DNA from 2 places in the Mesobacillus sp. QJM3NY_10 genome. Region 1 is predicted to be linked to the other one. Evidence: a T-box and tRNA genes for the amino acid it is inferred to sense, from the RefSeq annotation. Region 1 holds a T-box; the other holds one or more tRNA genes.
The links. A T-box is a leader RNA that pairs with one kind of tRNA and senses whether it is charged. The one in region 1 lies ahead of pheS (phenylalanine--tRNA ligase subunit alpha), so its partner is inferred to be a tRNA-Phe.

Region 1 (14,911 bases):
ATCGCGATCAACATATGTACACCAGCTTTCTTGTCTATTTCTACCATGAATTATAGCAAGAAATAAGGAATCTAGCTGTGACAATTTAATCATGAAGATAGTATTTTACAGCGTTTGGTCATAACTTTTGAAGATGAATTTAATATGTACCTTTTAAAAAAAGTATTGCAGCCTGTATTTCTATCTGATACAATACTTTTTGTTGCAGTTAACGAAAGTGATTCGTTTGACACATCAATTTCTTTATGCTATATTAGCAAGAGTGAACTGAATACAAGTTTTAGGAAAGAAGAAGCACCCGCTTCTCACCTGGTTGACGCAATTGTGCTGTTGGCAGGTAATACGTAAACGTCTAATTATTTTGTTTTCGTAAGTGTGGGTGTTGTCGCCTGCACTTTTTTTATTGCAAAATAAAAATGGACTATATCGTATGTCATTGTGTGAGCAAGATGCGGCTTCGGCCTGGCAATGTACTTCTTCTCCTTGACAATGTATTCGACAATACCCTGGAGGTGGCTAATTATTAGCAAAGATGCGATGTTACTAAACGAGGGAATTCGTGCTCGCGAAATTCGTCTGATCGATCAAAATGGCGAGCAATTAGGAATCAAATCCAAAGCTGAGGCTCTTGAGATCGCAACGCGTGTAAATCTTGATCTTGTGCTTGTTGCTCCGAACGCGAAACCTCCTGTAGGCCGAATTATGGACTACGGAAAATTCAAGTTCGAACAGCAAAAGAAAGAAAAAGAAGCACGTAAGAACCAAAAAATCATCACAACTAAAGAAGTCCGTCTTAGTCCGTCAATTGATGAGCATGACTTTAACACTAAGTTGCGCAATGCTATCAAGTTCCTGGAAAAAGGCGATAAGGTTAAAGCATCAATCCGTTTTAAGGGCCGTGCTATAACCCATAAGGAAATCGGTCAGCGTGTTCTTGATCGCTTCTCTGAAGCTTGCAAAGAAGTAGCGACAATCGAATCACATCCAAAAATGGATGGCCGAAGCATGTTCCTAGTTCTAGCACCTAAAACTGAAAAGTAACGAGGAGGAAGTCCCTATGCCAAAAATGAAAACTCACCGCGGCACTGCCAAGCGTTTCAAGAAAACTGGAACTGGCAAGCTTAAGCGTTCACACGCTTACACAAGCCACTTATTTGCTAATAAGTCTACAAAGGCTAAGCGTAAGCTTCGCAAATCTGCAATTGTTTCAAAAGGCGATTTCAAACGCATTCGTCACATGCTTGACAACATTAAGTAAAAATCGAGCGATCTCGATTTATATAGGAGGGTAATTAAATGCCACGTGTAAAAGGCGGTACAGTTACGCGCAAGCGTCGTAAAAAAGTCATTAAATTAGCTAAAGGTTATTACGGTTCAAAACATACATTATATAAAGTTGCTAACCAGCAGGTTATGAAATCCCTAATGTATGCATTCCGCGACCGTCGCCAGAAGAAGCGCGACTTCCGCAAACTTTGGATTGCTCGTATCAACGCAGCAGCTCGCATGAACGGTCTTTCATACAGCCGTATGATGCACGGCCTAAAGCTTGCTGGTATCGAAGTAAACCGCAAGATGCTTGCTGAACTTGCAGTAAGCGATGCAGCAGCATTCGCTCAATTGGCTGAAACAGCTAAGCAACAATTCAACAAGTAATTAACCTAAAAGATGGACCATTCTCACAATGAGAGTGGTTTTTTCTTTTTATAAGGCTCTTTTCTCAAACTTTGTTGCTATTGAATACAAAATTGGAGTGAATTACCTATATTCCTTCGTAAAGTTGACGCTTCTTATGAGAAAAGAGTATGCAAACTTAATAACGACCTGCAAAATGGCTTTATATTACGTTAAAATCGGCTTTAGGATTTTAACAACAATCTTTACGAAAACAGCCATTAATAAAGATATAATGATTTCATAACACTTAAAGAGGACGTGGAGATGTGGGGATTTGGAGTTTGGCTGGCTTGATTGCAGTCATGAATCTTGCGGGCTTTTTTATCATGGGAATGGATAAAAAGCGGGCAAGAAACAATCATTATCGAATAAGCGAAAAAACACTATGGAATGTTGCTTTTTTTGGAGGTGCAATCGGGGTAACAGCTGGTATGAAGCATTACAGGCATAAGACGAAGCATGCCCAGTTTAAGTATGGATTGCCGGTCCTTGCTATTATTGAGATTGGCATATTTACATATTTATTTAAGCTTTTGGCATAACAGCTTGTATGATTCTATAAGCTAGTAGCAACAAAGACTAAGCAGGCAGGTGACAAGAATGGATGATGCGTGGTCAATGCTGCTGATCATTGTGGAATCTGGAGGCTGGTATGCACCAGTATTGTTCATATTGTTTCATGTTTTCCGCCAATTTGTATTCATCCCTCCTGCGGTTGTCTGTATCGCTGGAGGATTAATGTTTGGAGTCGTACCGGGAATCGTATATTCGCTGCTCGGTTTGTCAGGAGCAAGTATATTATTCTACTTTTTAATGAGACAGATACCAGAAATGATGAACAAGCTAAGCAGGCTGAAAAAAAGGCTGGTAGGGCGCTTCAGAGATCTGACCGTTGCCCAGGTCGCGCTATTGAGGCTTGTGCCGGTAATTCATTACCAGCTGCTAAGCTTTTGCCTTTACGAGCGGAAAAGTAGTTTAAAAGACTTTATGTTTGCTTCATTTCTCGCGAATATTCCATTCGTCATCTTTTATACGATATTCGGGGAGTATGTCGGAGAATTTGACTCATTTACAGGACTCTTTCTGATGATTGTATTTTTGTTGTTAGCCTATTTGTTGCGTGAGAAAATTACCTTCATTAAATGGCGTGAATTTTTTGATAGAACAACATAAGAAAAAGCGTCCGGAATATCTCGGACGCTTTTACATTTTATATCTCATCATCCTGGTCATGATTTGCCATGAATTCCTTAATTGGGCTTTTCCAGTCGATTTTGGCCACCGGATAGCTCTCACGGATTTTCCGTTCAATGAATTGGAAATCCTCTAGGACAAGCCCTTTCAAGGCCGACGTTTTTTTAGGCCAAATGAAAATGGAAACAACCTCAAAAGCAGACGGAGTTGTGCCTAAATACTTTTCACCCTCAAATAAAACACCCTTATATGTTAATAAGAAATTCTTGCGGACATTGTCTGGATCATCCAATAAGAAAAAGCGCTTCTGCTCATGAGCAAGCTCCAGCTTCCGTTTCGGATGGAATAAATATTTCACCGCGCTGTATATTAGAAAAATGAATAAAAGTAATAAAATAAGACGTAAAAGCAGGATCATGACTGCCCCTCCAATGCGAACTTTCCTTATTTACGGATGAGATTCCAAATAGTTTCAACAAATTTATAATTGATTTATACTTTTTTTAAGGCATGATTCTAACTTTAATGGAAGGGAAGCGCATGGAACAAAATCAACAGCCGAGTTTAACAGCGCTTTTTATTTAAAACCCGACCGAATTCCATCAATAGCTGAATAGATACGGAATTATGACAGGTTTGTTAGGAGAGAGAGAGTAAAGTTGTCAAAAAAGGACCGGAGTTGTGACAGGTTTGAAGGGAATGCAAGAAAAGCTGTCAAGAAAAGGCTGGAATTGTGACAGGTTGGAAGTGAACACAAGAAAAGCTGTCAAGAAAAGGCTGGAATTATGACAGGTTTGATGGGAACACGAGAAAAGCTGTCAAGAAAAGGCTGGAATTAAGACAGGTTGGAATGGAATACGAGAAAAGCTGTCAAGAAAAGGCTGGAATTAAGACAGGTTGGAATGGAATCCGAGAAAAGCTGTCAAGAAAAGGCTGGAATTATGACAGGTTTGATGGGAACACGAGAAAAGCTGTCAAGAAAAGGCTGGAATTAAGACAGGTTGGAATGGAATACGAGAAAAGCTGTCAAGAAAAGGCTGGAATTAAGACAGGTTGGAATGGAATACGAGAAAAGCTGTCAAGAAAAGGCTGGAATTAAGACAGGTTGGAATGGAATCCGAGAAAAGCTGTCAAGAAAAGGCTGGAATTATGACAGGTTTAAAGGGAATACAAGAAAAGCTGTCAAAATCCCCGGGGTATTAAGACAGCTTTTAAGAAAGACCACGGAGAGCTGTCAAAATCCGAAGCTGATTAAGCCTAAAATTACAGATGGAGCTGAAAAATGAATACTAATACCCTTTTTAAAATGCAAAAAGCACTTGATAGTCATATTGAATCTCAACATGGTCTCGGGAATGAAGATTTATTTGATCGAAAGGTCCTCGCGTTGCTTGTTGAAATCGGCGAGCTTGCTAATGAGACGAGGTGTTTCAAGTTTTGGAGTGTGAAGCCATCCTCCGAAAAAGATGTCATTCTCGAGGAGTTTGTGGATGGAGTCCATTTTATCCTGTCGCTGGGTATTGAATGTGGATATGAAGATCTTGAGTCGATCACCCAAAATAAAACCGACGAAATCGACATCAGCAATCAGTTCCTCGCAATATACGAGAGCGTGCAAAAATTCAGGAACAGCCGGAGCAAAGATGATTACGTTCATTTATTTGAAAGCTATATGGAGCTTGCGCTGCTGCTTGGAATGAATGACGATCAAATTGAACAGGCATATATTAAGAAAAATGAAGTAAATTATGATAGGCAGCGTAACGGTTATTAGGCAGAATTTTTTGTACAATACCCCGCATGTCTAGTATAATAGGTTTCGAAACTACATATTAAGGGAGTCGAAATAATGGCGAAATTAGATGAAACGTTAACAATGCTAAAAGATTTAACCGATGCCAAAGGCATTCCCGGCAACGAGCGTGAGCCAAGAGAAGTAATGAAGAAATACATAACTCCATTTGCTGATGAAGTATCGACTGACGGCCTTGGCAGCCTGGTTGCCAAGAAAGTTGGCAATGAGAATGGACCGAAGATCATGGTTGCCGGCCATCTTGATGAAGTAGGTTTCATGGTTACAAGCATCGATGACAAAGGATTCATCCGCTTCCAGACAGTTGGCGGCTGGTGGAGCCAGGTTATGCTTGCACAACGCGTGACAATCGTTACACGCAAAGGTGAAATCACTGGAGTAATCGGTTCTAAACCGCCTCACATCCTTCCTGCGGAAGCGCGCAAAAAGCCAGTTGATATTAAGGATATGTTCATTGATATCGGTGCTTCAAGCCGTGACGAAGCGAAGGAATGGGGAGTCACTCCTGGGGACATGGTTGTTCCTTACTTCGAATTCACTGTTATGAACAATGAGAAAATGCTTCTTGCCAAAGCATGGGATAACCGCATCGGCTGTGCAATTGCCATCGATGTGCTTAAGGGGCTTAAAGATGCAGAACATCCAAACGTTGTGTATGGCGTTGGAACAGTTCAGGAAGAAGTCGGCCTTCGCGGCGCTAAAACTTCTGCCCAGATGATTCAACCTGACATCGCTTTTGGCGTTGATGTAGGAATTGCCGGAGACACTCCAGGCGTTACCGAAAAAGAAGCCCTTAGCAAAATGGGTGATGGACCACAGATCATCATCTATGATGCATCAATGGTATCCCACAAGGGACTTCGTGACTTTGTGACAGACCTGGCTGATGAATTGAGCATTCCATACCAGTTCGATGCAGTAGCAGGCGGAGGAACAGACTCTGGAGCTATCCACCTGACACACCGCGGTGTACCAGCGTTGTCCATCACGATTGCGACACGCTACATCCATTCACACGCAGCAATGCTTCACCGTGACGACTACGAAAACGCTGTAAAGCTGATCGTAGAAGTCATCAAGCGTCTTGATAAAGAAACAGTTGAAAAGATTACTTTTGAATAAGATTTAGTATGTGGTTGTCCAGAAATCAGTAAAAACTGGTTTTCTGGACAATTTTTTTGTTTTTATTAAACGTTTTGTTTACCGCTTATTAGATAATCACTACGCTTTTGAACATAATCACTACAAAATCACCATTAATCACTCCGAAAACAGCCTTGATCACTACGAAATTAACCATTATCACCACGAAATCGAGCTTAATCACTACTTTATCCAATTGACGGAAAAAAAGGGGGCAAACCAGCACCAAAATAAAAGAACTCCTCAAAATGGAGGAGTTCTTCCAAATTTATTGCATCCCTTTCAATCCATCTTCCAATGCGTTCAGCATTTCCTGCTTTTCGTCCTCAGAGGCGTTCTGCCAGATCACTTCAAACAAAACTCCAAGTCCTGGAAGCATTTTTTCCTCGCCGTTTTGGATTGCGTCGACGATCGTATCTTTAAGCTCGTCCTGTGAATTTCCTGCTACATTTGTAATAACTGCATTCCTAAGGTTTAAGTTCATCCTCTGCTCAAACTCCTTTCAAATTACCAAGATGGTTATAGGATGAACAATTTTGGTTTTATTATGTATCAGTTTTGAGCTATAATAGTAAAATTGAACAAGCCATAACAAAGGAGAGCCAGAGTTGAAGTACATTCAATCTGATAAAAATCCGCAAGTGAAGCAGTGGAAGAAATTATTGACGCGCAAGGAACGCGACAAATCAGGTATGTTCCTTGTCGAGGGCTTCCATTTAGTTGAAGAAGCACTCACGAAAAAAGAAGATGTAGAAGAAATCATTTTAAGCGAAAAAACCGAATTGCCGCCTGGTCTGGATTACGGTGAGATTCCTGTTACGGTTGTAACGGATGAAATCAGCAAGCAGCTTGCTGATACGGAGACAACTCAGGGCGTATTTGCCGTATGCCGGCAGTCCAAGCAGACTCAAACAAATGGAAAAACCTTTTTGTTGATTGATTCTGTCCAGGACCCGGGTAACCTTGGCACGATGATTCGGACAGCTGATGCTGCCGGGATTGATGCTGTCATTGTTGGGAAGGGCAGTGTCGACATGTATAATCCTAAGGTTTTGCGCTCTGCGCAGGGAAGCCACTTCCATATGCCAGTTTTAAGTGGCGACCTTTCCGAGTGGGTCACTAAACTTCAAGTTGAGAACATCCCGGTTTATGGAACTGCTCTGGAAAATGGAGTCGTTTTTACAGAGGCTGAAAAAGGGGAAGCCTTCGCCCTGCTCGTAGGAAATGAAGGAAGCGGTGTAAATAAAGAGCTTCTGGCAAAAACAACACAAAATCTCTATATCCCGATTTACGGCAAAAGCGAATCACTGAATGTCGCTGTCGCTGCAGGTATTTTGCTATATTATTTAAAAACAGCAAAATAGGCGCTAAAACCATTTGATACTGCGCCAAGATTATAATATAATAAACAGCAAAAATAATATTTCAAAAATGATGACGGAGAAAAGTAGCTTGAAGATGGCCATCCAGGGAGAAAATGCCGGTGACTGGGAGCATTTTTATGGAACAGACAAGCGAAGTTCACCTCCTGAGTTGGCATCGGGACCGCTTTTATAAGCGTAAAGATGCATCGGCGCAAAGCCGTTATCTCAATGAAGCGAACACGCAATACATAACTGTATTGCCTGTTAAAAAGGGTGGTACCGCGATAACCAAGACCTCGTCCCTTTATCAGGGATGAGGTCTTTTTGTGTTCAAAAAAGAAGAATATGAAGGAGGATTTACCAATGCAGGAACGTTTAAAAGAACTGCAGGCTGAGGCACTTGAAAAAGTCGCCGCAGCAGCTGACCTTAAAGAATTGAATGATGTTCGTGTTTCCTATCTTGGGAAAAAAGGTCCAATCACAGAAGTTTTAAAAGGAATGGGTAAGTTATCAGCTGAAGAAAGACCAAAAATGGGTGCCCTGGCAAATGAAGTCCGCGATGCTATTTCCGGCCAGATTGAGGAAAAGCAGAAGGAACTTGAGGAAGCAGCGGTCCAAAAACAATTGGCAGCTGAGCAAATCGACGTGACTCTTCCTGGAAGGCCTGTTAGAACTGGCAGTCATCATCCGCTTACGAGCATCATCGAAGAAATCGAGGATCTTTTCATCGGCATGGGCTACACAGTAGAGGAAGGCCCGGAAGTCGAGAAAGACTACTATAACTTTGAAGCATTGAACCTTCCGAAGGGACATCCGGCACGCGATATGCAGGATTCATTCTACATCACAGAAGAAACATTGATGCGTACACACACATCTCCTGTCCAGGCAAGGACGATGGAAAAACACCAGGGCAAGGGTCCTGTTAGAATCATCTGTCCGGGAAAGGTGTATCGCCGTGATAATGACGATGCGACTCACTCCCACCAGTTCATGCAGATTGAAGGGCTTGTCGTCGATGAGAATGTAAGAATGAGCGACCTGAAGGGAACACTTGAAGTTTTTGCAAAGAAAATGTTCGGCGAAGACCGTGAAATCCGTCTGCGTCCTAGCTTCTTCCCTTTCACTGAGCCATCAGTCGAAATGGATATTTCTTGTAAAATCTGCGGCGGATCAGGCTGCAGCGTATGTAAGGGAACAGGTTGGATTGAAATCCTTGGTGCAGGGATGGTCCACCCGAATGTTCTTGAAATGGCAGGCTATGATTCGAAGAAATACACTGGTTTTGCATTCGGAATGGGCCCTGAGCGTATCGCGATGCTCAAGTATGGAGTCGATGACATCCGTCATTTCTATACAAACGATGTCCGTTTCTTGAAGCAATTTTCAGTTGAAGAATAAGGATTAGGAGGGTAAAACCATGTTGGTATCATATAAATGGCTGCAGGAATATATCGATTTGGATGGCGTATCTGCTGAAGAGCTTGCCGAAAAAATCACCAAAAGCGGCATCGAGGTAGAAGGCGTAGAAAAATTAAATGAAGGTTTGAAGGGCGTAGTTGTCGGCCATGTCCTTGAGTGCGAAAAGCATCCGAATGCAGAAAAACTGAACAAAACACTAGTTGATCTTGGCAATGGTGAACAGGTTCAAATCATCTGTGGCGCGCCTAATGTCGGCAAAGGCCAAAAGGTTGCCGTTGCGACAGTTGGAGCAGTTCTTCCAGGGAACTTCAAGATTAAGAAAGCAAAGCTTCGCGGTGAAGAATCCCACGGGATGATTTGCTCGCTGCAGGAGCTTGGAATCGAAGGGAAGCTTGCACCAAAGGAATATGCTGAGGGAATTTACAATTTCACTCCGGACACAGAAATCGGCCAGGACGCTTTAGAAGCTTTAAACAGGGATGACGAGATCCTTGAGCTTGGCTTGACGCCAAACCGTGCAGATGCAATGAGCATGCTTGGTGTCGCTTACGAGGTTGGAGCGATTCTTGGCAAGGACATCAAACTGCCGAATCCACAGCCTGAAACATCTTCAGAGCAAGCCAGTGATTATATCAACGTAACAGTTGAGGCAAAAGAAGATAACCCTCTATACGTTGCAAAGGTAATCAAGAATGTAAAAGTCGGTCCATCACCAGTTTGGCTGCAAACAAGATTGATGGCTGCAGGCATCCGCCCTCACAATAACGTAGTTGATATCACGAACTTTATCTTATTGGAGTACGGCCAGCCGCTTCACGCATTCGATTACGATAAACTTGGCTCAAAAGAAATCCTTGTCCGCCGCGCGAAGGATGGCGAAGTGATTGAAACGCTTGATGATGTGAAACGCACATTGACTCCTGATCACCTAGTCATCACAAACGGAACAGAACCGGTTGCGCTTGCAGGTGTAATGGGCGGAGCGAATTCAGAGGTTGGCAGCGATACAACAACAGTCCTGCTGGAGTCAGCTTATTTTACAGGTGGAGTTATCCGCAAGGCTTCGAAGGACCATGGATTGCGCAGTGAAGCTAGCTCACGTTATGAAAAAGGTGTCGACCCTGAAAGAGTTCGCCCTGCTGCAGAACGTGCGGCTGAATTGATGATTGAGCTTGCCGGTGGAGAAGTTCTTGGCGGTGAAGCGGAAGCTGATGCTTTGGATGTTAAGCCAGCTGTTGTTTCAACTACACTCGGAAAAATCAATAAAGTTCTGGGAACAGACCTTGAAATGAATCAGGTTGAGGACATTTTTGCCCGCCTGAAGTTCGAAACAGCTGTTGATAATGACACAATCACAGTAACAGTACCTACTCGCCGTGGGGACATCACAATTGAAGAAGATTTGATTGAAGAAGTCGGCCGTCTTTATGGCTATGACAACCTGCCAACAACTCTACCTGTAGGAGAGTCAACACCAGGACACCTTTCTGACTACCAGAAAAAGCGACGTATTGTCCGCCGTTACATGGAAGGCGCAGGTCTTTACCAGGCAGTCACGTATTCCCTTACAAGCGCAGAGAAAGCAACACAGTACGCATTGGATAAACGTGAGCCTGTTGAACTGGCAATGCCAATGAGCGAAGACCGCAGCCTTTTGCGCTTAAGCATCGTGCCTCAGCTGCTTGAAGTATTGAAATACAATATCGCTCGCCAGACCGAGAGTTTCGCTGTTTATGAAACTGGGGCAGTCTTCCTGAAAAACAGCAATGAAGACCTTCCTGAAGAACGCGAACACCTTGCCGCAGCCATTACTGGCCTATGGGAAAGCCATCCTTGGCAGGGTGAGAAGAAGCCTGTTGACTTCTTCGTTCTTAAAGGTATCGTTGAAGGATTATTTGCAAAGCGGGGACTTGAAAGCCAGTTAGGTTTCGTGAAGGCTGAGCTTGATGGTTTGCACCCTGGACGTACGGCTGAAATTTTGCTGAATGGCAATGTCATCGGCTTCATCGGCCAGGTTCACCCAACTATGCAAAAATCACTCGACCTGAAAGAAACTTATGCTTTCGAGTTATCGCTAAAAGCATTATTGGAAGCAGAAACAGCACCTCTTCAGTACACAGCAATCCCGCGCTTCCCGTCCATCACAAGGGATATTGCCCTTGTTGTTGACAAAGCAACTGCTGCCGGCGACCTGGAGAAGATCATCACGGAAACTGGTGGATCATTATTAAAAGAAGTAAATGTTTTTGACCTTTACGAAGGTGAAAAAATGGAGGAAGGCAAGAAATCCCTTGCGTTCTCACTGAAATACTTCGATCCAGAAAAAACACTTACAGACGAAGACATTTCAAAAGCACACAATAAAGTCCTTGCAGCTCTTGAAGAGAAAGCTGGAGCGGTATTAAGAGGATAAATTTTAAAAAGGCAGCCCGCAGGCTGCCTTTTTCATGTGAATTTCGCTAAAAATGTGAAGACCTGTGAGAAAACCGAGCGAATTATTGTGCATACGCCGTGAAATCAAGAAGGAATCCGGCAGAAATAGCGTTGACACGTGGCAAATCCGATGAATTCCGCGATAATGGCGGACATTCCCGCGAAATTCTCTGAGAATCCCGCGAAAAACACATATAATTCCGCGAAAAGTTGCTACAATTCCGCGAACTGGAAAAAACAGCTCGTTTTTTCCAGGAAAATCGCCCTAAACCCTCGCGATCTTCTTCGCTTTTTCAGTATTGGCAAAATGCAGCTTAACGAATTCTGGCAATACATCTATACCTTTATCGAGGATCAGCCTTGCAGCCGCTTTATCAACAGCCGCACCAGCACCTTTTGGAATCGTGAATCCTGCTCGTTTGCTGAGGTTCTCGATATGGCGGACAAAGGCGTACCGCGCAATCATCGACGCTGCAGCCACTCCCAGGTGAATTCCTTCTGCTTTTGTGCTGAACAGAACGTTTTCCCTGATAATCTTCTTTTGACCTTTCAAATGGGCGTAATAAATCTGCTCTTTTGCAAATTCATCGATCAAAATAGCTTCAGGTTTTTCAGGTGCGATTTTTTCAAGAACATGATGGATCGCCTGGTTATGCAGCAGAGCTTTCAGCTTTCCCTGCGACATGCCTTTCATTTGCATTTGGTTGTACTTTTCATTATGCAGTGTCAGCAGGCTGTGCGGCAAAAAGGTTACGAGCTGCTTGGCGATTTCGATGATTTTATCATCCTTGAGATTCTTTGAATCCTGGACACCGAGCTCCTTCAATACGGGTATATCCTGCCGCCTGACATAGGCTGCGACGACTGTGATCGGGCCGAAATAGTCGCCAGTTCCCACTTCATCAGAACCGATGATGGAAATCTCGCCAATATTCTTTGGCAGATGGGAGCCAGGAGTTGGTGCAGCCGCTTTTTTAGCAGATGGCATCAGTGCCGTTCCCCACCTGGCTGCCTCGGCCTCCCCATCTTTTCCCTGGAACAATACTTTTCCTGATTTATAAGCAGTGATTGCACAGGAAGGTGTTTTGGCGGCAAAAACGCTGCCAGGCGGAAGCTTATCAATAAGAAACTTACTGTAATACTCTTTCATCTTTTTGACTTCTTCCGGACTTTTCTGAAGGACACTATTTCCCATTGCTCTACACTCCCTGTTTTACATTTTCACAGTTAGACATTTTCTTCCAAAAATCATACAGATCTGACAGGCAAATACTTCCCAGCCTTTTACGTTCATGTTATAGTATAAAATAGGATTCTTATGAATGGGGGCATAAATGTTGTCAGACACAAAAAAAAATAAGTCGACTGTCGATATATACGGACAGCAATATACGATCGTCGGCACAGAAAGCACCAGCCATATCCGGCTCATTGCCTCGATGGTAGACGATAAAATGCGTGAGATCGGCTCAGCGAATCCTTCACTTGATACTAGTAAATTAGCTGTATTAACTGCTGTGAATGCCGTTAATGATTACATAAAAATGAAAGATCGTGTTGAATCGCTCGAAGCGGAAATTAAAAGGTTAAAGGACTGAAAAATGCATGCTTGATCTTGCTGTATTAGCTATTTTGCTTATTGGCTTCATTGTAGGATTGAAGAGGGGGTTCATCCTGCAAACCATTCATTTGGCTGGATTCATCGCAGCCTTCATCGTTGCGTACATATATTATGACCAGTTGGCGCCAAAGCTGACTCTATGGATTCCATATCCGAATCTTGGCAGCAATGCGACGTTGAATCTTCTATTTGAGAATGCCAATTTAGAAGATGCATATTATCGGGCGATTGCATTTGCAGCTATCTTCTTCGCAGTAAAAATCCTGCTTCAAATCATCGGTTCGATGCTCGATTTTGTAGCTCACCTTCCAATCCTGAAGCAGTTGAACGTTTGGGCAGGAGGGTTCCTTGGCTTTGTTGAAGTTTACCTGCTTTTATTTATTGTTCTCTACATTGCTGCTTTACTGCCAATCCAGGCGATCCAGGGACCACTGAACGATTCAATTCTAGCCGAAAATATCATAAAAAATACCCCAGTATTTTCCCAGCAAATTAAACAACTTTGGATTGAATACGTGGCTGCATAACTTCTCTGTTGCGGAGAAGTTTTTTCTTTTTTTAACGATATCTCATGATTCTATCGAGTGTAAGGCTGGAAAAGCAGCAACACTCAAAACTATAAACACAGCACTTATTCAGGCTGTTTATAACTCATCATCATAATATTTTTTCATTTAATTTCACAGTGGGACTTGTTTTCTATAAAATAGAAGACAATGACTACGTCCGGCTAAGACGGTCGAGAATTTTAAAGGCAGGTGGACATCATGTCTGTTAATAAAAAAGATATCGTACAATTACTTGAAACGATCGCTATATATATGGAATTAAAAGGTGAAAATCCATTCAAGGTCTCTGCGTTCCGAAAGGCTGCAGCGGCTCTTGAGGGAGATGAGCGCAGCATGTCAGAAATGGGCGAGTTGACTGAACTCAAAGGAATCGGCAAAGGCACAGCCGGAGTCATCCAGGAATTCATGGAGACAGGGCAATCAACTGAGCTGAAAGAATTGCAGGAAGAAGTACCGAGCGGGCTGATCCCACTCTTGCAGCTGCCGGGAATGGGCGGGAAAAAGATTGCCAAGCTTTACAAGGAGCTGGGAGTAGAAAGTATCCACGACCTGGAGGAAGCTGCGAAGTCAGGGAAAATTCGTGATCTTGCAGGCTTTGGCAAAAAGAGCGAAGAAAAGATTCTTGCGGCAATTGAAAACTTTGGCACAAGGCCAGATAGACTGCCGCTAGCATACATGCTCCCGGTTGCAGAATTAATTGAATCATATCTTCAAAAGATAGAGGAAATCGAACAATTTTCAAAAGCAGGAAGCTTGCGCAGGATGAGAGAGACGATCAAGGATCTGGATTTTATCATTGCTTCAAAAAATCCGGCGGCGGTGAAGGACGAGCTGGTCAAACTGCCGAACATAAAAGAAATAATTGCAGCAGGAGATACGAAGGTTTCTGTCACACTTGGTCTCGATTATGATGTGAACGTGGACTTCCGCCTTGTTGATCCTGAAGAATTTGCAACTGCGCTCCATCACTTCACTGGTTCAAAAGACCATAATGTAAGAATGCGGCAGCTCGCGAAGGAAAAAGGAGAAAAGATCAGCGAATACGGTGTAGAGAATGTAGAAACAGGTGAAGTCACCACATTCAAATCGGAAGAAGAATTTTATCAGTATTTCGGCCTTCCTTTCATTCCGCCTGAGTTAAGGGAAGACGGCTCTGAAGTCGAATTATATAAAGAAGACTTGAAACTCATCACTCTGGAAGCCATTAAAGGCGATCTTCATATGCATTCAACGTGGAGCGATGGCGGCCATTCAATCGAGGAGATGGCAAGGGAATGTATCGCGAGAGGCTATAAATACATGGCGATCACAGACCATTCCCAGTATTTGAAGGTAGCGAACGGTCTGACGCCGGAACGCCTGCGGAAGCAAATGGAAGAAGTGAAGGAACTGAACAAGAAATTCGATGATTTCACGATTTTGACAGGAATTGAAATGGATATTTTACCGGATGGTACATTGGATTTTGACGATGATTTTCTTGCAGACCTCGACTTGGTCATTGCATCGATCCATTCTTCTTTCTCCCAGCCAACCGAAAAAATCATGAATCGTTTGAAGACTGCTCTGGTAAATGCTCATGTTGATATCATCGCACATCCAACTGGCAGGCTGATCGGCCGTCGTGAGGGATATTCAGTTGATATCGATATGCTGATCGAGCTGGCCAAAGAAA
Region 2 (14,911 bases), 210 kb from region 1:
GAGCATCGTCAATCCGATTGATAAATTCAGCGTAGTGTTAACGATGATCTTAAGCTTCATCATTTTAAAAGAAAAACCAACAAAATCAACAGTTGCAGGTGCAATACTGATTACAATTGGGACAGCTTTGTTGATCTTATAGAGAGAGTGGCCATGCCAACACCCACACCTATTGAGGCATTGAAATGCTTTCTGTTTACCTTTTTGGTTCCACGGCCTCGTTTGGGCTTTCTATAGGACCTTTTCACATCTTCAGCCGCTTTTTGGGCTTATAGAACTTTTCTATAGGACCTTTTCACATCTTCAGCCATTTTTTGGGCTTATAGAATCTTTCTAACTGGTCATTTATATTCCGCGTCCTCTTTATGCTAATAAAACCTCTCTAGGGTCCCTTTGTTAGGATCGCAACACCACCTCGGCCAACTAGATCCGCCTTCATGCTCATCTCGCGTTCAGCTTTTCATCCACCGACATAGCAAAAAGGCCAAATCGTCTTAGATTTGGCCTGAAGCTTCTTAAACTTTCAAAGCAGATTGTATCTTCCAGATTTGGTCCGCATATTCCATAATGGTCCTGTCACTGGAGAAATAACCTGACTTTGCGATATTAACCAGGCTCTTTTGCAGCCATGCGTTTCGATCCAAATAACTCCGGCTGACATCCTGGTGTGCCTCTGCATAGGAAGCAAAGTCCCTCAATACGAAGTACTGGTCGTTATGGCCAAGCAAGGTATCATAGATTTCGTTAAAATGGTTTTCTGTATCCGGGAAGAATCCATTGACCAGCTGGTCGACCACTCCCCGGATCCTTTCATCATGGTGATAATATTCAAGAGAATGGTAGCCGCCATTATTCTGGTAATCAAGCACTTCTTCTGCCGTCAACCCGAACAGGAAGATATTTTCCCTGCCGACCAAATCGGTGATTTCGACATTGGCGCCATCGAGTGTTCCAAGTGTCATAGCTCCGTTCATCATGAACTTCATATTACCTGTGCCTGATGCTTCTTTGCTGGCGGTTGAGATTTGTTCACTGATATCCGCTGCCGGGAAAATTTCTTCAGCAAGCGATACTCGGTAATTCTCAAGGAAAACAACCTTCAGCTTGCCATTCGTTTCCGGGTCATTATTCACCTTGTCTGCTACGCTGTTAATCAGCTTAATGACCTTTTTGGCAAAATAGTAACCTGGAGATGCCTTTGCCCCGAAAATAAATGTACGCGGATATAACAATGCTTCAGGATCCTTTTTCAAAGCATTATACAGATGCATGATGTGCAGGACATTCAGCAATTGCCGCTTATAAGCGTGAAGCCTTTTTACCTGGACGTCAAAAATCGATTCCGTATCAACCTGTATCCCCGTTTTATCCAAAATCCGCTTTGCCAAACGCTCCTTGTTTCCCTGCTTTATTTCATGCAGTTTTTCAAGGAAACCGGAGTCATCCTTAAACCGCATTAACGCCTCTAACTTTTGTGGAGAAGAAACCCAGTCAGGACCAATGGCATCCGTAATCAATCCTGACAGTCCAGGATTCGCCTTCAGCAGCCAGCGGCGGTGGGTGATCCCATTTGTCTTGTTGTTAAACCGTTCAGGATAAAACTGATAAAAAAGGTTCATCTCGCGGTTTTTCAGGATCTCAGTGTGAAGCTGTGCAACTCCATTGACACTGTGGCTTCCAATAATGGCAAGCGGCGCCATGCGCACTTCGTCATGGGCGATGATCGCCATGCTTTCAACCCTGCCCCAGTCGCCAGGATACTGCTCCCAAACCTGCTTACAGAAACGCTCATTGATTTCCTCGACAATCATGAAAATGCGTGGCAGCAATGGCTTGAAGATTCGAATCGGCCATCTCTCCAGTGCCTCAGCCAGCGTCGTATGGTTCGTATAGGAAAGCGTCTGGACGGTGATATTCCAAGCATCCTCCCAGCCCAGGCCTTCCTCATCCATCAATATTCTCATCAGTTCAGGAACGGCAATCGCAGGGTGCGTGTCATTAATATGGATGCTCACATAGTCATGAAACTCTAGCAAACTCTTATTCTTCTTTTTAAAAGAATTCACAATCGCCTTCAAACTGGACGCGACCAGGAAGTACTGCTGCTTAAGACGAAGGATCTTCCCATCATCATGCGTGTCATCCGGATATAGAAATTCAGAAACTGATTCGGTATCCTTCTTGTATTTAAAAATATCTGCATTTGCTGGGAACCTGGATGGCTCGGCATTCCACAGCCTCAAGGTGTTGACTGTCTGAGTCTCGTAGCCGATGACAGGCAAATCGTAAGGCACAGCCATAATTGTCTCGGCGTTCAAATGCCTGAAAACAAGCCGACCATTTTCCATCCTGCTTTCGATTTCGCCCCAGAACGGAACCTCCACCGCATCATCCGCCTTGCGCACCTCCCAAACATGGCCATGTCTCAGCCATTGCTCAGGAAGCTCCACCTGATAGCCATCGACTATTTTTTGCTCGAATAGACCGTGTTTATAGCGAATCCCACAGCCATGTCCAGGAAGATCAAGGGAAGCGAGGGAATCTAGGAAGCAGGCTGCAAGGCGGCCGAGACCGCCATTGCCAAGCCCGGCATCCGCCTCGATTTCCTCCAGCTGATCCAGCTCGATGCCCAGGTCCCTGAGCCCTTCACAGACCACTTTTTCGACGCCTAAATTAATCAAATTATGCCTAAGCAGCCGGCCCAGCAGGAACTCGATCGACAAGTAATAAACCTGCTTTTTCGCGCCAGCACGATATAATTCGTTTGTTTTGATCCAATCAGAACTCACATGCTCCCTGATCATATGCCCGAGAGTCTGGAACTGCTCCCGGCTCGTGCTTTCTTCAAAGCTGGTTCCAAACATCATCTCGAGTTTTTTCAAGAAAGCATTTTTGAACTTGGGAACACTAGAAAACATGCGATTCACTCCTTGAGATGAGATCGGAATACAATTCTTTGTATTGTCTGGCAGACTGTGCCCAACTGTAGTCTGTCTCCATAGCATTTTTCGTCAGCTTAAGCCATTTTTCGCGCTCATGGTAAAAAGACAGCGCCCGTTCAAGTGTAAATAACATGTCATGGGCGTTAAAGTTTGCAAAGGAAAATCCATTGCCTTCACCGTTAAATTCATTGTAAGGCTGTACAGTATCGTTCAGGCCGCCTGTTTCTCTTACAACAGGAATGGATCCATAGCGCATCGCGATCATCTGGCTGAGCCCGCATGGCTCGAACTGGGATGGCATCAGGAACAGATCGGAGCCAGCGTAGACTTGATGGGCCAAATTCTCATCAAAGCCAATGTATACACCACACTGTTCAGGGTAACTCGCTGACATTTCCCTGAAAAATTGTTCAAACTCAGGGTCGCCTGTTCCCAGCACGACAAGCTGCATTCCGGTCGCCATGATTTCATGGAAAACTCCCCTGACCAAATCGAGACCCTTCTGCTTCGTCAGCCTCGTAATCATTGCTCCAACAGGGATATTTTCGTTTTCCGGCAAACCGAAATCACGCTGTACCTGAAGCTTGTTTTCTACTCTTCTTTCAAGTGAGTCCAATTCGAAATTGGCAGCCAATCCAGGATACTTTTCAGGGTCATATAAATCGTGATCAATCCCATTCAGGATTCCCGATAGATTCTCGCTTCTTTTCCGCAGGATGCCATCCAGCTTTTCACCATAAAAGTCTGTCTGGATTTCCTCCATGTAAGTGGGGCTGACGGTAGTGATATGGTCTGCAGCAATCAAAGCCGCTTTCATGAAATTGGCATTCCCGAAAAACTCCAGCTGCTCTTCATTGAAGTAACGATTGTCAATATGAAGCAGGTCACCAAGCACTTCTGGAGGGAAGATTCCCTGGAACTGCAGATTATGAATCGTGAACACGGACCGGATCAATCCGTATCCTGGCCGCTTATAGTATTCTGTCCTGAGTAAAAATGGAATCATACCTGTATGCCAGTCATGGCAATGAATGACATCAGGGTAAAACTCAATTTCTGCGATGAACTCAAGAACAGTCCTGTTGAAGAAAGCGAACCGTTCTCCATCATCATAATGCCCGTATAGGCTATCGCGCTTGAAGTAATACTCATTATCAACAAAATAGAAAGTCACGCCGTCATTCTCAAGAGTTTCAATGCCACAATATTGCGAGCGCCAGCCTAATTGCACATTATACTCTTTCACTTTCTTCATTTCAGAGCGGAATTTCTCAGGTATTAATCCGTACTTCGGTAAAATGACTCTGACATCCGCTCCAAGCTTATTCAATTCCTTTGGAAGCGAGCCCGCTACATCCGCCAGTCCGCCTGACTTGATGAACGGGACGCATTCCGATACGGCAAATAACACCTTCACGACTGGCTCCCCACTCCCTGGACCGATCCCTTGCGGATAACAGCCGGTGAGTCTGCTGGCGCTGTAATCACTGTTCCTGCTTCAATTCTTGCATCCTTATCGACAATCACGGAATCCAATAGACAATTCTCCTTAATCTGTGTCTTCTGCATGATGATGCAGTTGCGGATGACGGTACCTTTGCCGATTTTCACACCGCGGGCAATGATGCTGTTCTCGACCGTGCCTTCAATCATTCCGCCATTGGCAACCATCGAGTTTCTTACGGACGCATCAACGTCATATCGGGTAGGCGGCTCATCTTTCACCTTAGTCAGAATCGGCCTATCCTTCGGAAACAGCTCCTTCCAGACTTCGGGCTTCATCAGGTCCATACTGGTCCTGAAATAGTTTCCAATTGTATCAACCATAGAAGCATACCCTTCAAAATTGTAATAACAGAGATGGAACTGGCTATCCAGGTCAGTCGCGACATCCCTCATATTCGAGTAGCCAGTTTCATTGCGCGTCGTAATCAAATCCATTAATAATGTCTTTTTAACAAGATATATGCCTAATGATTTACCTTCCTTCTGGACCTCCGTGATATCACAGCCTGACTTGATATGCCAATCTAGCAGCGGCTGGAAATCCATATTGAATACCGTATAGGAATTAGCAATCAACGCATACTCCTGGGTGCTTCTTTCAAAAAAGTCAATGTTGTCAGCAAAGTGGTCGAGCGTCCCGATTCCTGTATAATGTTTATCCAGGTTAGGCGCAGGGAAGAAAAATAGTCCATCCCTTTTCCGATTAAGGTCCCAGTTCCTGCCTGACCCTAAATGGTCCATCAGCGACCTATATTGGAATTTAGGAAAAATCGCCACGCTCTGGATACCAGAGTTGACCATATTGGAAAGGATAAAATCAATCATCCTGTATCTTCCGCCAAAAGGGATTGCTGCCACCGACCGGTGAATGGACAGTTCATGCAGATCATCGTGAACCGTTGTCGCATCTATTACTCCTAATAATTGTTTGTTCATTTCTTTTTCCTCCTGAATCGGTTCAATTGGATTGCAATTCTCCGATTGTTTCTTCAGATACTAGTGTAATCTCATTCGCGCTCCCGCCCGGCTTTATGATTGTTCCATCCGGAACATAGACTCCTGGGGATACAATCGCCCTTTCAATCACACAGTTGTGTCCGATGACAGCATCCGGCATGATAACCGTTTCCTTTACAACAGCTCCCTTTTTCACGGTCACTCCCTGGAACACAACCGTTCTGGAAACCTTTCCTTCGATCTTGCAGCCCTCATTGACCAGCGACTCTGATACTTCCCCTTCAGGGCAAATATACTGCGGCGGCTGATTTGGATTGACAGAGTAGATTCGCCACGAATGATCAAACAGGTTCAATTCACATTCTTTATCCAATAAATCCATATTCGCTTCCCAAAGACTTTGTACTGTACCAACATCTTTCCAATAGCCTTTAAAAGGATAGGCAAATAAGTTCATATTTTCTTGTATTAGCAGAGGAATGATATCCTTTCCAAAATCGTGGCTGGAATCAGGATTATGGTCATCTCTTATCAGATATTCCCTTAAAACGCTCCATTTAAAAATATAAATCCCCATCGAAGCGAGATTATTTTTCGCTACATCCGGTTTTTCTTCAAATTCAGTGATTCTTAGGTCAGCATCCGTGTTCATGATGCCAAAGCGATTTGTCTCTTCCCATGGAACCTCAATGACCGAGATCGTCACATCAGCTCCTTTTTCGATATGGTAATTGAGCATCAACTCATAATTCATTTTATAAATATGGTCACCCGAGAGAATCAACACGTACTCAGGGTTATACTGATCAAGATAGTTCAAATTCTGAAAAATGGCGCTTGCCGTACCAGAATACCATTTCACTTCAGAGCTCTCGGCATAAGGCGGCAGCACAGTCACTCCACCATCCTTCCTGTCGAGGTCCCAGGCGCTGCCGATGCCAATATAAGAATTAAGCAGGAGCGGCTGGTACTGGGTCAATACACCCACTGTATGGATTCCTGAGTTCGTGCAGTTGCTTAACGGGAAATCGATAATTCGATATTTGCCGCCAAAAGGGACAGCTGGTTTAGCGAGATTCTTCGTCAGTGAGTGCAGCCGGCTTCCTTTTCCTCCTGCCAACAGCATTGCTACGCATTTCTTCTTTTGCATGATTGTTTCTCCCCTTTCTTTTTATAACAGGACGTAAAACTGAGATTCCGAATGGAGAAATGCTCATCTCTATAGAATATGGCCTTCCATGGAAGGCTATTTCTTCAGCTTTCAAAACTTTTTTGTTTATAACGCCTGAACCTCCAAAGACTGTAGCATCGCTGTTCAAAATTTCCCGATATTCGCCAGGCTTCGGTACACCGATTCGATAATCGCTATATACTTTCTCTGTGAAATTGCAAACTATGACCAGGAGTTCTTCAGGATTCTTTCCTTTCCTGATAAAAGAAAAAATCGACTGGTCCCGGTTATCAGCATCGATCCACTCAAAGCCTTCATAGCTTTGATCGATCTCATACAGCGGCTTTGACCGCTTATACAATTTGATAAGTTCCCTATTATATTGGTTCATCTTTTCATGCATTTCATAATCGAGGAGATTCCAGTCCAACTGTTCTTTGTCCTTCCATTCCGAAAAATGTCCAAATTCTGTCCCCATGAAGGTCAGCTTCTTGCCGGGGTGCGCTGCCATGAACCCAAGCAATAGCCGGAGTTGTGCGAACTTTTGCCAGTAATCGCCCGGCATCTTATCAAGAAGCGATTTCTTCCCGTGAACAACCTCATCATGTGAAAAAGGCAGGACAAAATTCTCTGAAAATGCATAAAGCAGCGAAAAGGTAACTTTATCATGTATATGCTTCCTGTTATGGGATTCTTCCTCCATATACTTCAAAGTGTCATTCATCCATCCCATATTCCACTTGTATGTAAAACCAAGACCGCCATACTCCACAGGAGCCGTCACCTGCGGCCAGTCAGTCGAATCCTCTGCAATCATCAGCGCTCCCGGCTCATACTCTTTGACCGCTTTGTTCAGCTTCTTTAAAAAGTCCACTCCATACTGGTTCGCAGCCTGAATTGAATTCGGCCAGTAGATAATATTGGCCACTGCATCAACCCTGAAGCCGTCGATATGATATTTTTCCAGCCAGAAAAGCGCACTCGAGATCAGGAAGCTCTGGACCTCTGTTTTTCCCAGATCGAAATTGGCTGTTCCCCATACCTGGTTCTCACGATCATTCTCACGCTGATATTCAAACACATAGCTGCCATCAAATTTGTACAGCCCATGCGCATCCTTGCAAAAATGCCCCGGAATCCAATCAAGGATGACCCCGATGCCGTTTTGATGGCACATATCAACGAAATACATGAAATCATGAGGCGTTCCATATCGGCTCGTAACTGAAAAATAACCAGTAGATTGATAGCCCCAGGAGATGTCGAGCGGATGCTCAGTTAGAGGCAATAATTCAATATGTGTGTATCCATGCGCAACAATATATGGGATCAATTCATCAACAAGCTCACGGTATGTAAGAAAGGAACCATTATCATGCTTTTTCCAGGAACCTACATGAAGTTCATAGATGAACATCGGCTCGCCAAGTGTGCTCCTCTTTTCACGCTTTTGCAGCCATTTCTGGTCATTCCATTTATAGCCGTCCATTGGGTAGACGATTGAAACCGTATTTGGCCTTACTTCCGAGAAAAAAGCATAAGGGTCAGATTTGAGCAATCGCTCACCCGACTCCGTTACAATCTCATATTTATAAATGGTACCGGTCAGATCCCCCTCAAGAGCGAGCTGCCAGACCCCCTCCTGATTGACTTTATGAAACTCATAGCCATTCCCATCCCAATTATTAAAATCACCTGTAAGCCTTACCTGAGTCGCATTTGGAGCCCACACACAAAATCGAGTATATGTTTCAGTTCCACTTTTAATGACATGTGCTCCAAATAAATTGTAGCTTTGGAACAGATTCCCTTCATGGAACAAATGCAATTCAAACTCTGTAGGATTTATCACCAATGCATTCCACCTGCCTTTGTAAAACTAATAAAACGCCCTATTTCACTAGTATTCTAGTTTCCAGAAGGAATTCCTTGTAAACATTTTCTTAATCTTTCGACAATAATTCTTATCAAAATCCGAATTTCGACAAAAGCCCTCAAATGGTAGCGCTTTAATGTACTAAATCTTCCAATTACGCGAAATTTGGAGAACGAAAAATGAAATTGAATAATGATTCATTAAAAGGATTAGTTGAATTTATTAGGTTTAATAGAGGAAATAGGTGAGAAAATATTTTTGGCTGATAACGTTTTCATCGTATCAAGGAAGTGATCAGATAGTGATGAGATAGTGATTAGATATTGATTAGATATTGATTTGGGGTGAAATTACTAGGTTAGGGTTGCTACAGATGTGAAACCAGGGGTACAGATTGGGGCATTGATTATCTAGGCAAGGATCATTTAATTGAATGTTAAGCTTCGCTAATTTATGGCTTGATTCTCGTTTCTTCGGCCATTAGACGAATTACTTTCACTCCTTTACGTTACACGTTTTTCCCTTTGCCCCTTACAACAGGGCATATATCTCAATTTTTAAGTAACCCTTTTTTCTTTACTAATTAGACAATTGTATCTTACTCATTTATGAACATCTTACCTTCTTCTAAGTGTATGCTGCTTGCTGAAATGATTTAATAGCAAGCAGATAAATATTAATGAAAAATTTCTTAATGGTCTCTCTGGAATCCAAATTTTTTTTGAAAACATAAAAAAAAGCCGTTAGCATAATTGCTAACAGCTTTCCTTATGACCCCTACGGGATTCGAACCCGTGTTACCGCCGTGAAAGGGCGGTGTCTTAACCGCTTGACCAAGGGGCCTTATGGCGGAGAAGGAGGGATTTGAACCCTCGCGCCGGTTACCCGACCTACACCCTTAGCAGGGGCGCCTCTTCAGCCTCTTGAGTACTTCCCCATAAAAATGGCTCCGCAGGTAGGATTCGAACCTACGACCGCTCGGTTAACAGCCGAGTGCTCTACCACTGAGCTACTGCGGAATAATACAAAAAATGGGCCTAAGTGGACTCGAACCACCGACCTCACGCTTATCAGGCGTGCGCTCTAACCAGCTGAGCTATAGGCCCTTATGGAGCGGGTGAAGAGAATCGAACTCTCATCATCAGCTTGGAAGGCTGAGGTTTTACCACTAAACTACACCCGCAAAAAATGGGGCGACTGATGGGAATCGAACCCACGAATGCCTGAACCACAATCAGGTGCGTTAACCACTTCGCCACAACCGCCATATTATTATTAAATATTCATTTAAATTAAATAAGGTGGCTCAGGACGGAATCGAACCGCCGACACAAGGATTTTCAGTCCTTTGCTCTACCGACTGAGCTACTGAGCCACTATAAATATTGCTATTGGTAATTATTAAAAATGGCGGTCCCGACCGGGATCGAACCGGCGATCTCCTGCGTGACAGGCAGGCATGTTAACCGCTACACCACGGGACCAGATTGCGGGGGCAGGATTTGAACCTGCGACCTTCGGGTTATGAGCCCGACGAGCTACCGGACTGCTCCACCCCGCGACGATATTAATGATATTAAAATTATGGAGGAGGTAGAGGGATTCGAACCCCCGCGCGGTGTTACCCGCCTGTCGGTTTTCAAGACCGATCCCTTCAGCCAGACTTGGGTATACCTCCGTGTTAAAAATAAGCAATGGTGGACCTTGTAGGACTCGAACCTACGACCGGACGGTTATGAGCCGTCTGCTCTAACCAGCTGAGCTAAAGGTCCATGTTTAGCTGGATTGATCTAGGTTGTGAAAATATCCTAGTGGGTCTGTCCCCATCTCAGAAAGTCTATTCAAGCAGCAGCTCGATGGGTACAACTCGAAGCAAGCTCATAGATGCCTTGCTCGTTGCTCTAATCAGCTGAGCTAAAGGTCCAGGATATCCTAGATTGAATAGGTTCAACCAGATTGAAATTGGTAGCGGCGGAGGGGATCGAACCCCCGACCTTACGGGTATGAACCGTACGCTCTAGCCAGCTGAGCTACACCGCCAAATTATTATTTAAAGTGAATATGGTGGAGCCTAGCGGGATCGAACCGCTGACCTCCTGCGTGCAAGGCAGGCGCTCTCCCAGCTGAGCTAAGGCCCCATATAAAATAAGTAGCATGGTCGGGAAGACAGGATTCGAACCTGCGACCCCTTGGTCCCAAACCAAGTGCTCTACCAAGCTGAGCTACTCCCCGATAAAGAGAAAATATAATGGCGCGCCCGAAAGGAGTCGAACCCATAACCTTCTGATCCGTAGTCAGACGCTCTATCCAATTGAGCTACGGGCGCAAATATAAATGTTTATTAGCTAACTTGGTGGTGCCGAGGACCGGAATCGAACCGGTACGGTAGTCACCTACCGCAGGATTTTAAGTCCTGTGCGTCTGCCAGTTCCGCCACCCCGGCTTAAGAACTATGGAGCGGAAGACGGGATTCGAACCCGCGACCCCAACCTTGGCAAGGTTGTATTCTACCACTGAACTACTTCCGCATTTATGGAAAGTTATTTTGCTAGCGCAAAAAACTTTGGTGCGGGTGAAGGGAGTCGAACCCCCACGCCTTGCGGCGCCAGATCCTAAGTCTGGTGCGTCTGCCAATTCCGCCACACCCGCATATAAGATAATAAGTTTTCGCTGTCGCGAAGATAAGGAAGTTTATTTTCGCTGGCGCGAAAAAAACTTGGTGAGCCATGAAGGACTCGAACCTTCGACCCTCTGATTAAAAGTCAGATGCTCTACCGACTGAGCTAATGGCTCGTACAAGTGGTGCCGGCAAGAGGACTTGAACCCCCAACCTACTGATTACAAGTCAGTTGCTCTACCAATTGAGCTACACCGGCATGGTAAATGTAGATTATTTCACTGTGTGAAGTTAAGGATGTTTATTCGCTTTCGCGAATAAAAATTGGTGGAGGATGACGGGATCGAACCGCCGACCCTCTGCTTGTAAGGCAGATGCTCTCCCAGCTGAGCTAATCCTCCATTTGAAACTGCCCGGCGACGTCCTACTCTCACAGGGGGAAACCCCCAACTACCATCGGCGCTGAGAAGCTTAACTTCCGTGTTCGGTATGGGAACGGGTGTGACCTTCTCGCCATCGTCACCAGACATTTTTTTAAAGACAATATCTATTATACTGACTTTAAGTTATTTTGCAAGAGAAATTTTAAAGAAATTTTACTTTGAAAATATCTTTATTCCCTCAAAACTAGATAATGTGTAAGAAGAATTCAAGAAGAACGAATAATCTATTTTGGTTAAGTCCTCGAACGATTAGTATCAGTCAGCTCCACACGTCACCGCGCTTCCACCTCTGACCTATCAACCTGATCATCTTTCAGGGTTCTTACTAGCTTGCGCTATGGGAAATCTCATCTTGAGGGGGGCTTCATGCTTAGATGCTTTCAGCACTTATCCCGTCCGCACATAGCTACCCAGCGATGCCTTTGGCAAGACAACTGGTACACCAGCGGTGCGTCCATCCCGGTCCTCTCGTACTAAGGACAGCTCCTCTCAAATTTCCTGCGCCCACGACGGATAGGGACCGAACTGTCTCACGACGTTCTGAACCCAGCTCGCGTACCGCTTTAATGGGCGAACAGCCCAACCCTTGGGACCGACTACAGCCCCAGGATGCGATGAGCCGACATCGAGGTGCCAAACCTCCCCGTCGATGTGGACTCTTGGGGGAGATAAGCCTGTTATCCCCGGGGTAGCTTTTATCCGTTGAGCGATGGCCCTTCCATGCGGAACCACCGGATCACTAAGCCCGACTTTCGTCCCTGCTCGACTTGTAGGTCTCGCAGTCAAGCTCCCTTGTGCCTTTACACTCTGCGAATGATTTCCAACCATTCTGAGGGAACCTTTGGGCGCCTCCGTTACTCTTTAGGAGGCGACCGCCCCAGTCAAACTGCCCACCTGACACTGTCTCCCGCCCCGATCAGGGGCGTGGGTTAGAATTTCAATACAGCCAGGGTAGTATCCCACCGACGCCTCCACCGAAGCTGGCGCTCCGGTTTCTCAGGCTCCTACCTATCCTGTACAAGCTGTACCAAAATTCAATATCAGGCTACAGTAAAGCTCCACGGGGTCTTTCCGTCCTGTCGCGGGTAACCTGCATCTTCACAGGTACTATAATTTCACCGAGTCTCTCGTTGAGACAGTGCCCAGATCGTTACGCCTTTCGTGCGGGTCGGAACTTACCCGACAAGGAATTTCGCTACCTTAGGACCGTTATAGTTACGGCCGCCGTTTACTGGGGCTTCGATTCAGAGCTTCGCGTGAGCTAACCCCTCCTCTTAACCTTCCAGCACCGGGCAGGCGTCAGCCCCTATACTTCGCCTTGCGGCTTCGCAGAGACCTGTGTTTTTGCTAAACAGTCGCCTGGGCCTATTCACTGCGGCTCATCTAGGCTATTCACCCAAATGAGCACCCCTTCTCCCGAAGTTACGGGGTCATTTTGCCGAGTTCCTTAACGAGAGTTCTCTCGCTCACCTTAGGATTCTCTCCTCGCCTACCTGTGTCGGTTTGCGGTACGGGCACCTTTTATCTCGCTAGAGGCTTTTCTTGGCAGTGTGGAATCAGGAACTTCGGTACTATATTTCCCTCGCTGTCACAGCTCAGCCTTCACGCAAGTGGGATTTGCCTCACTTGCAGCCTAACTGCTTAGACGCGCATATCCAACAGCGCGCTTACCCTATCCTACTGCGTCCCCCCATTGCTCAAACGATAAAGAGGTGGTACAGGAATATCAACCTGTTGTCCATCGCCTACGCCTTTCGGCCTCGGCTTAGGTCCCGACTAACCCTGAGAGGACGAGCCTTCCTCAGGAAACCTTGGGCATTCGGTGGATGGGATTCTCACCCATCTTTCGCTACTCATACCGGCATTCTCACTTCTAAGCGCTCCACCAGTCCTTACGGTCTGACTTCAACGCCCTTAGAACGCTCTCCTACCACTGACATCTAAGATGTCAATCCACAGCTTCGGTGATACGTTTAGCCCCGGTACATTTTCGGCGCAGAGTCACTCGACCAGTGAGCTATTACGCACTCTTTAAATGGTGGCTGCTTCTAAGCCAACATCCTGGTTGTCTAAGCAACTCCACATCCTTTTCCACTTAACGTATACTTTGGGACCTTAGCTGGTGGTCTGGGCTGTTTCCCTTTTGACTACGGATCTTATCACTCGCAGTCTGACTCCCACGGATAAGTCTTTGGCATTCGGAGTTTGTCTGAATTCGGTAACCCGATGAGGGCCCCTAGTCCAAACAGTGCTCTACCTCCAAGACTCTTACAACGTGAGGCTAGCCCTAAAGCTATTTCGGAGAGAACCAGCTATCTCCAAGTTCGATTGGAATTTCTCCGCTACCCACACCTCATCCCCGCACTTTTCAACGTGCGTGGGTTCGGGCCTCCAGTTGGTGTTACCCAACCTTCACCCTGGACATGGGTAGATCACCTGGTTTCGGGTCTACGACCACATACTCATTCGCCCTATTCAGACTCGCTTTCGCTGCGGCTCCGTCTTCTCAACTTAACCTTGCATGTAATCGTAACTCGCCGGTTCATTCTACAAAAGGCACGCCATCACCCATTAACGGGCTCTGACTACTTGTAGGCACACGGTTTCAGGATCTATTTCACTCCCCTTCCGGGGTGCTTTTCACCTTTCCCTCACGGTACTGGTTCACTATCGGTCACTAGGGAGTATTTAGCCTTGGGAGATGGTCCTCCCAGCTTCCGACGGGATTTCTCGTGTCCCGCCGTACTCAGGATCCACTCAGGAGGGAACGAAGTTTCAACTACAGGGTTTTTACCTTCTCTGACGGGCCTTTCCAGACCACTTCATCTACCCCGTTCCTTTGTAACTCCATGTTGAGTGTCCTACAACCCCAAGAGGCAAGCCTCTTGGTTTGGGCTATGTCCCGTTTCGCTCGCCGCTACTCAGGGAATCGCGTTTGCTTTCTCTTCCTCCGGGTACTTAGATGTTTCAGTTCCCCGGGTCTGCCTTCAATGCCCTATGTATTCAGGCAAAGATACTGTTCCATTACGAACAGTGGGTTTCCCCATTCGGAAATCTCCGGATCAAAGCTTACTTACAGCTCCCCGAAGCATATCGGTGTTAGTCCCGTCCTTCATCGGCTCCTAGTGCCAAGGCATCCACCGTGCGCCCTTTCTAACTTAACCTAAAAGGTCATTTCTCTATTAATATAGAGAGAAAACTAAAATGGCGATTACTCGGTTTTTCTTGGTTCTTCTTACTTACGATTATCTAGTTTTCAAGGAACAAAAAAGCCTTGAGGCAATTACTCCCTCAAAACTAAACAAACAAGCGTACAACTATGCGGATTGTTAAATCCGCAGTACGAATCGAAAGATTCGCATTCCGATTGCCATTACGGCAATATCCTTAGAAAGGAGG

Region 2: it has a tRNA-Phe gene. The T-box ahead of pheS (phenylalanine--tRNA ligase subunit alpha) is inferred to sense a tRNA for this amino acid. The anticodon was not compared.

The regions. Positions count from the first base shown of each region.
Region 1 is NZ_CM149675.1:3,580,069-3,594,979, reverse strand. It holds gene AC0VX7_RS18120 (hypothetical protein) at 1-14, opposite strand, end outside; ribosomal protein L20 leader region at 281-407, shown strand; gene infC (translation initiation factor IF-3) at 538-1,041, shown strand; gene rpmI (50S ribosomal protein L35) at 1,058-1,258, shown strand; gene rplT (50S ribosomal protein L20) at 1,297-1,656, shown strand; gene AC0VX7_RS18100 (DUF1294 domain-containing protein) at 1,944-2,219, shown strand; gene AC0VX7_RS18095 (TVP38/TMEM64 family protein) at 2,278-2,850, shown strand; gene AC0VX7_RS18090 (sigma-w pathway protein ysdB) at 2,888-3,289, opposite strand; gene AC0VX7_RS18085 (hypothetical protein) at 3,722-3,970, shown strand; gene AC0VX7_RS18080 (dUTP diphosphatase) at 4,154-4,645, shown strand; gene AC0VX7_RS18075 (M42 family metallopeptidase) at 4,721-5,806, shown strand; gene sspI (small acid-soluble spore protein SspI) at 6,096-6,311, opposite strand; gene AC0VX7_RS18065 (TrmH family RNA methyltransferase) at 6,436-7,191, shown strand; T-box leader at 7,253-7,498, shown strand; gene pheS (phenylalanine--tRNA ligase subunit alpha) at 7,555-8,592, shown strand; gene pheT (phenylalanine--tRNA ligase subunit beta) at 8,612-11,026, shown strand; gene rnhC (ribonuclease HIII) at 11,312-12,241, opposite strand; gene zapA (cell division protein ZapA) at 12,381-12,644, shown strand; gene AC0VX7_RS18040 (CvpA family protein) at 12,652-13,194, shown strand; gene polX (DNA polymerase/3'-5' exonuclease PolX) at 13,435-14,911, shown strand, end outside.
Region 2 is NZ_CM149675.1:3,793,191-3,808,101, forward strand. It holds gene AC0VX7_RS19070 (EamA family transporter) at 1-142, shown strand, start outside; gene AC0VX7_RS19075 (glycogen/starch/alpha-glucan phosphorylase) at 516-2,918, opposite strand; gene glgA (glycogen synthase GlgA) at 2,908-4,359, opposite strand; gene AC0VX7_RS19085 (GlgC family sugar phosphate nucleotidyltransferase) at 4,356-5,384, opposite strand; gene AC0VX7_RS19090 (glucose-1-phosphate adenylyltransferase) at 5,407-6,555, opposite strand; gene glgB (1,4-alpha-glucan branching protein GlgB) at 6,473-8,431, opposite strand; tRNA gene AC0VX7_RS19100 (tRNA-Glu) at 9,224-9,295, opposite strand; tRNA gene AC0VX7_RS19105 (tRNA-Ser) at 9,299-9,389, opposite strand; tRNA gene AC0VX7_RS19110 (tRNA-Asn) at 9,397-9,471, opposite strand; tRNA gene AC0VX7_RS19115 (tRNA-Ile) at 9,485-9,558, opposite strand; tRNA gene AC0VX7_RS19120 (tRNA-Gly) at 9,562-9,635, opposite strand; tRNA gene AC0VX7_RS19125 (tRNA-His) at 9,642-9,717, opposite strand; tRNA gene AC0VX7_RS19130 (tRNA-Phe) at 9,755-9,827, opposite strand; tRNA gene AC0VX7_RS19135 (tRNA-Asp) at 9,861-9,936, opposite strand; tRNA gene AC0VX7_RS19140 (tRNA-Met) at 9,940-10,013, opposite strand; tRNA gene AC0VX7_RS19145 (tRNA-Ser) at 10,038-10,130, opposite strand; tRNA gene AC0VX7_RS19150 (tRNA-Ile) at 10,148-10,224, opposite strand; tRNA gene AC0VX7_RS19155 (tRNA-Met) at 10,416-10,492, opposite strand; tRNA gene AC0VX7_RS19160 (tRNA-Ala) at 10,515-10,590, opposite strand; tRNA gene AC0VX7_RS19165 (tRNA-Pro) at 10,608-10,684, opposite strand; tRNA gene AC0VX7_RS19170 (tRNA-Arg) at 10,702-10,778, opposite strand; tRNA gene AC0VX7_RS19175 (tRNA-Leu) at 10,807-10,895, opposite strand; tRNA gene AC0VX7_RS19180 (tRNA-Gly) at 10,906-10,980, opposite strand; tRNA gene AC0VX7_RS19185 (tRNA-Leu) at 11,017-11,101, opposite strand; tRNA gene AC0VX7_RS19190 (tRNA-Lys) at 11,170-11,245, opposite strand; tRNA gene AC0VX7_RS19195 (tRNA-Thr) at 11,253-11,328, opposite strand; tRNA gene AC0VX7_RS19200 (tRNA-Val) at 11,395-11,470, opposite strand; rRNA gene rrf (5S ribosomal RNA) at 11,481-11,596, opposite strand; rRNA gene AC0VX7_RS19210 (23S ribosomal RNA) at 11,742-14,676, opposite strand; rRNA gene AC0VX7_RS19215 (16S ribosomal RNA) at 14,904-14,911, opposite strand, start outside.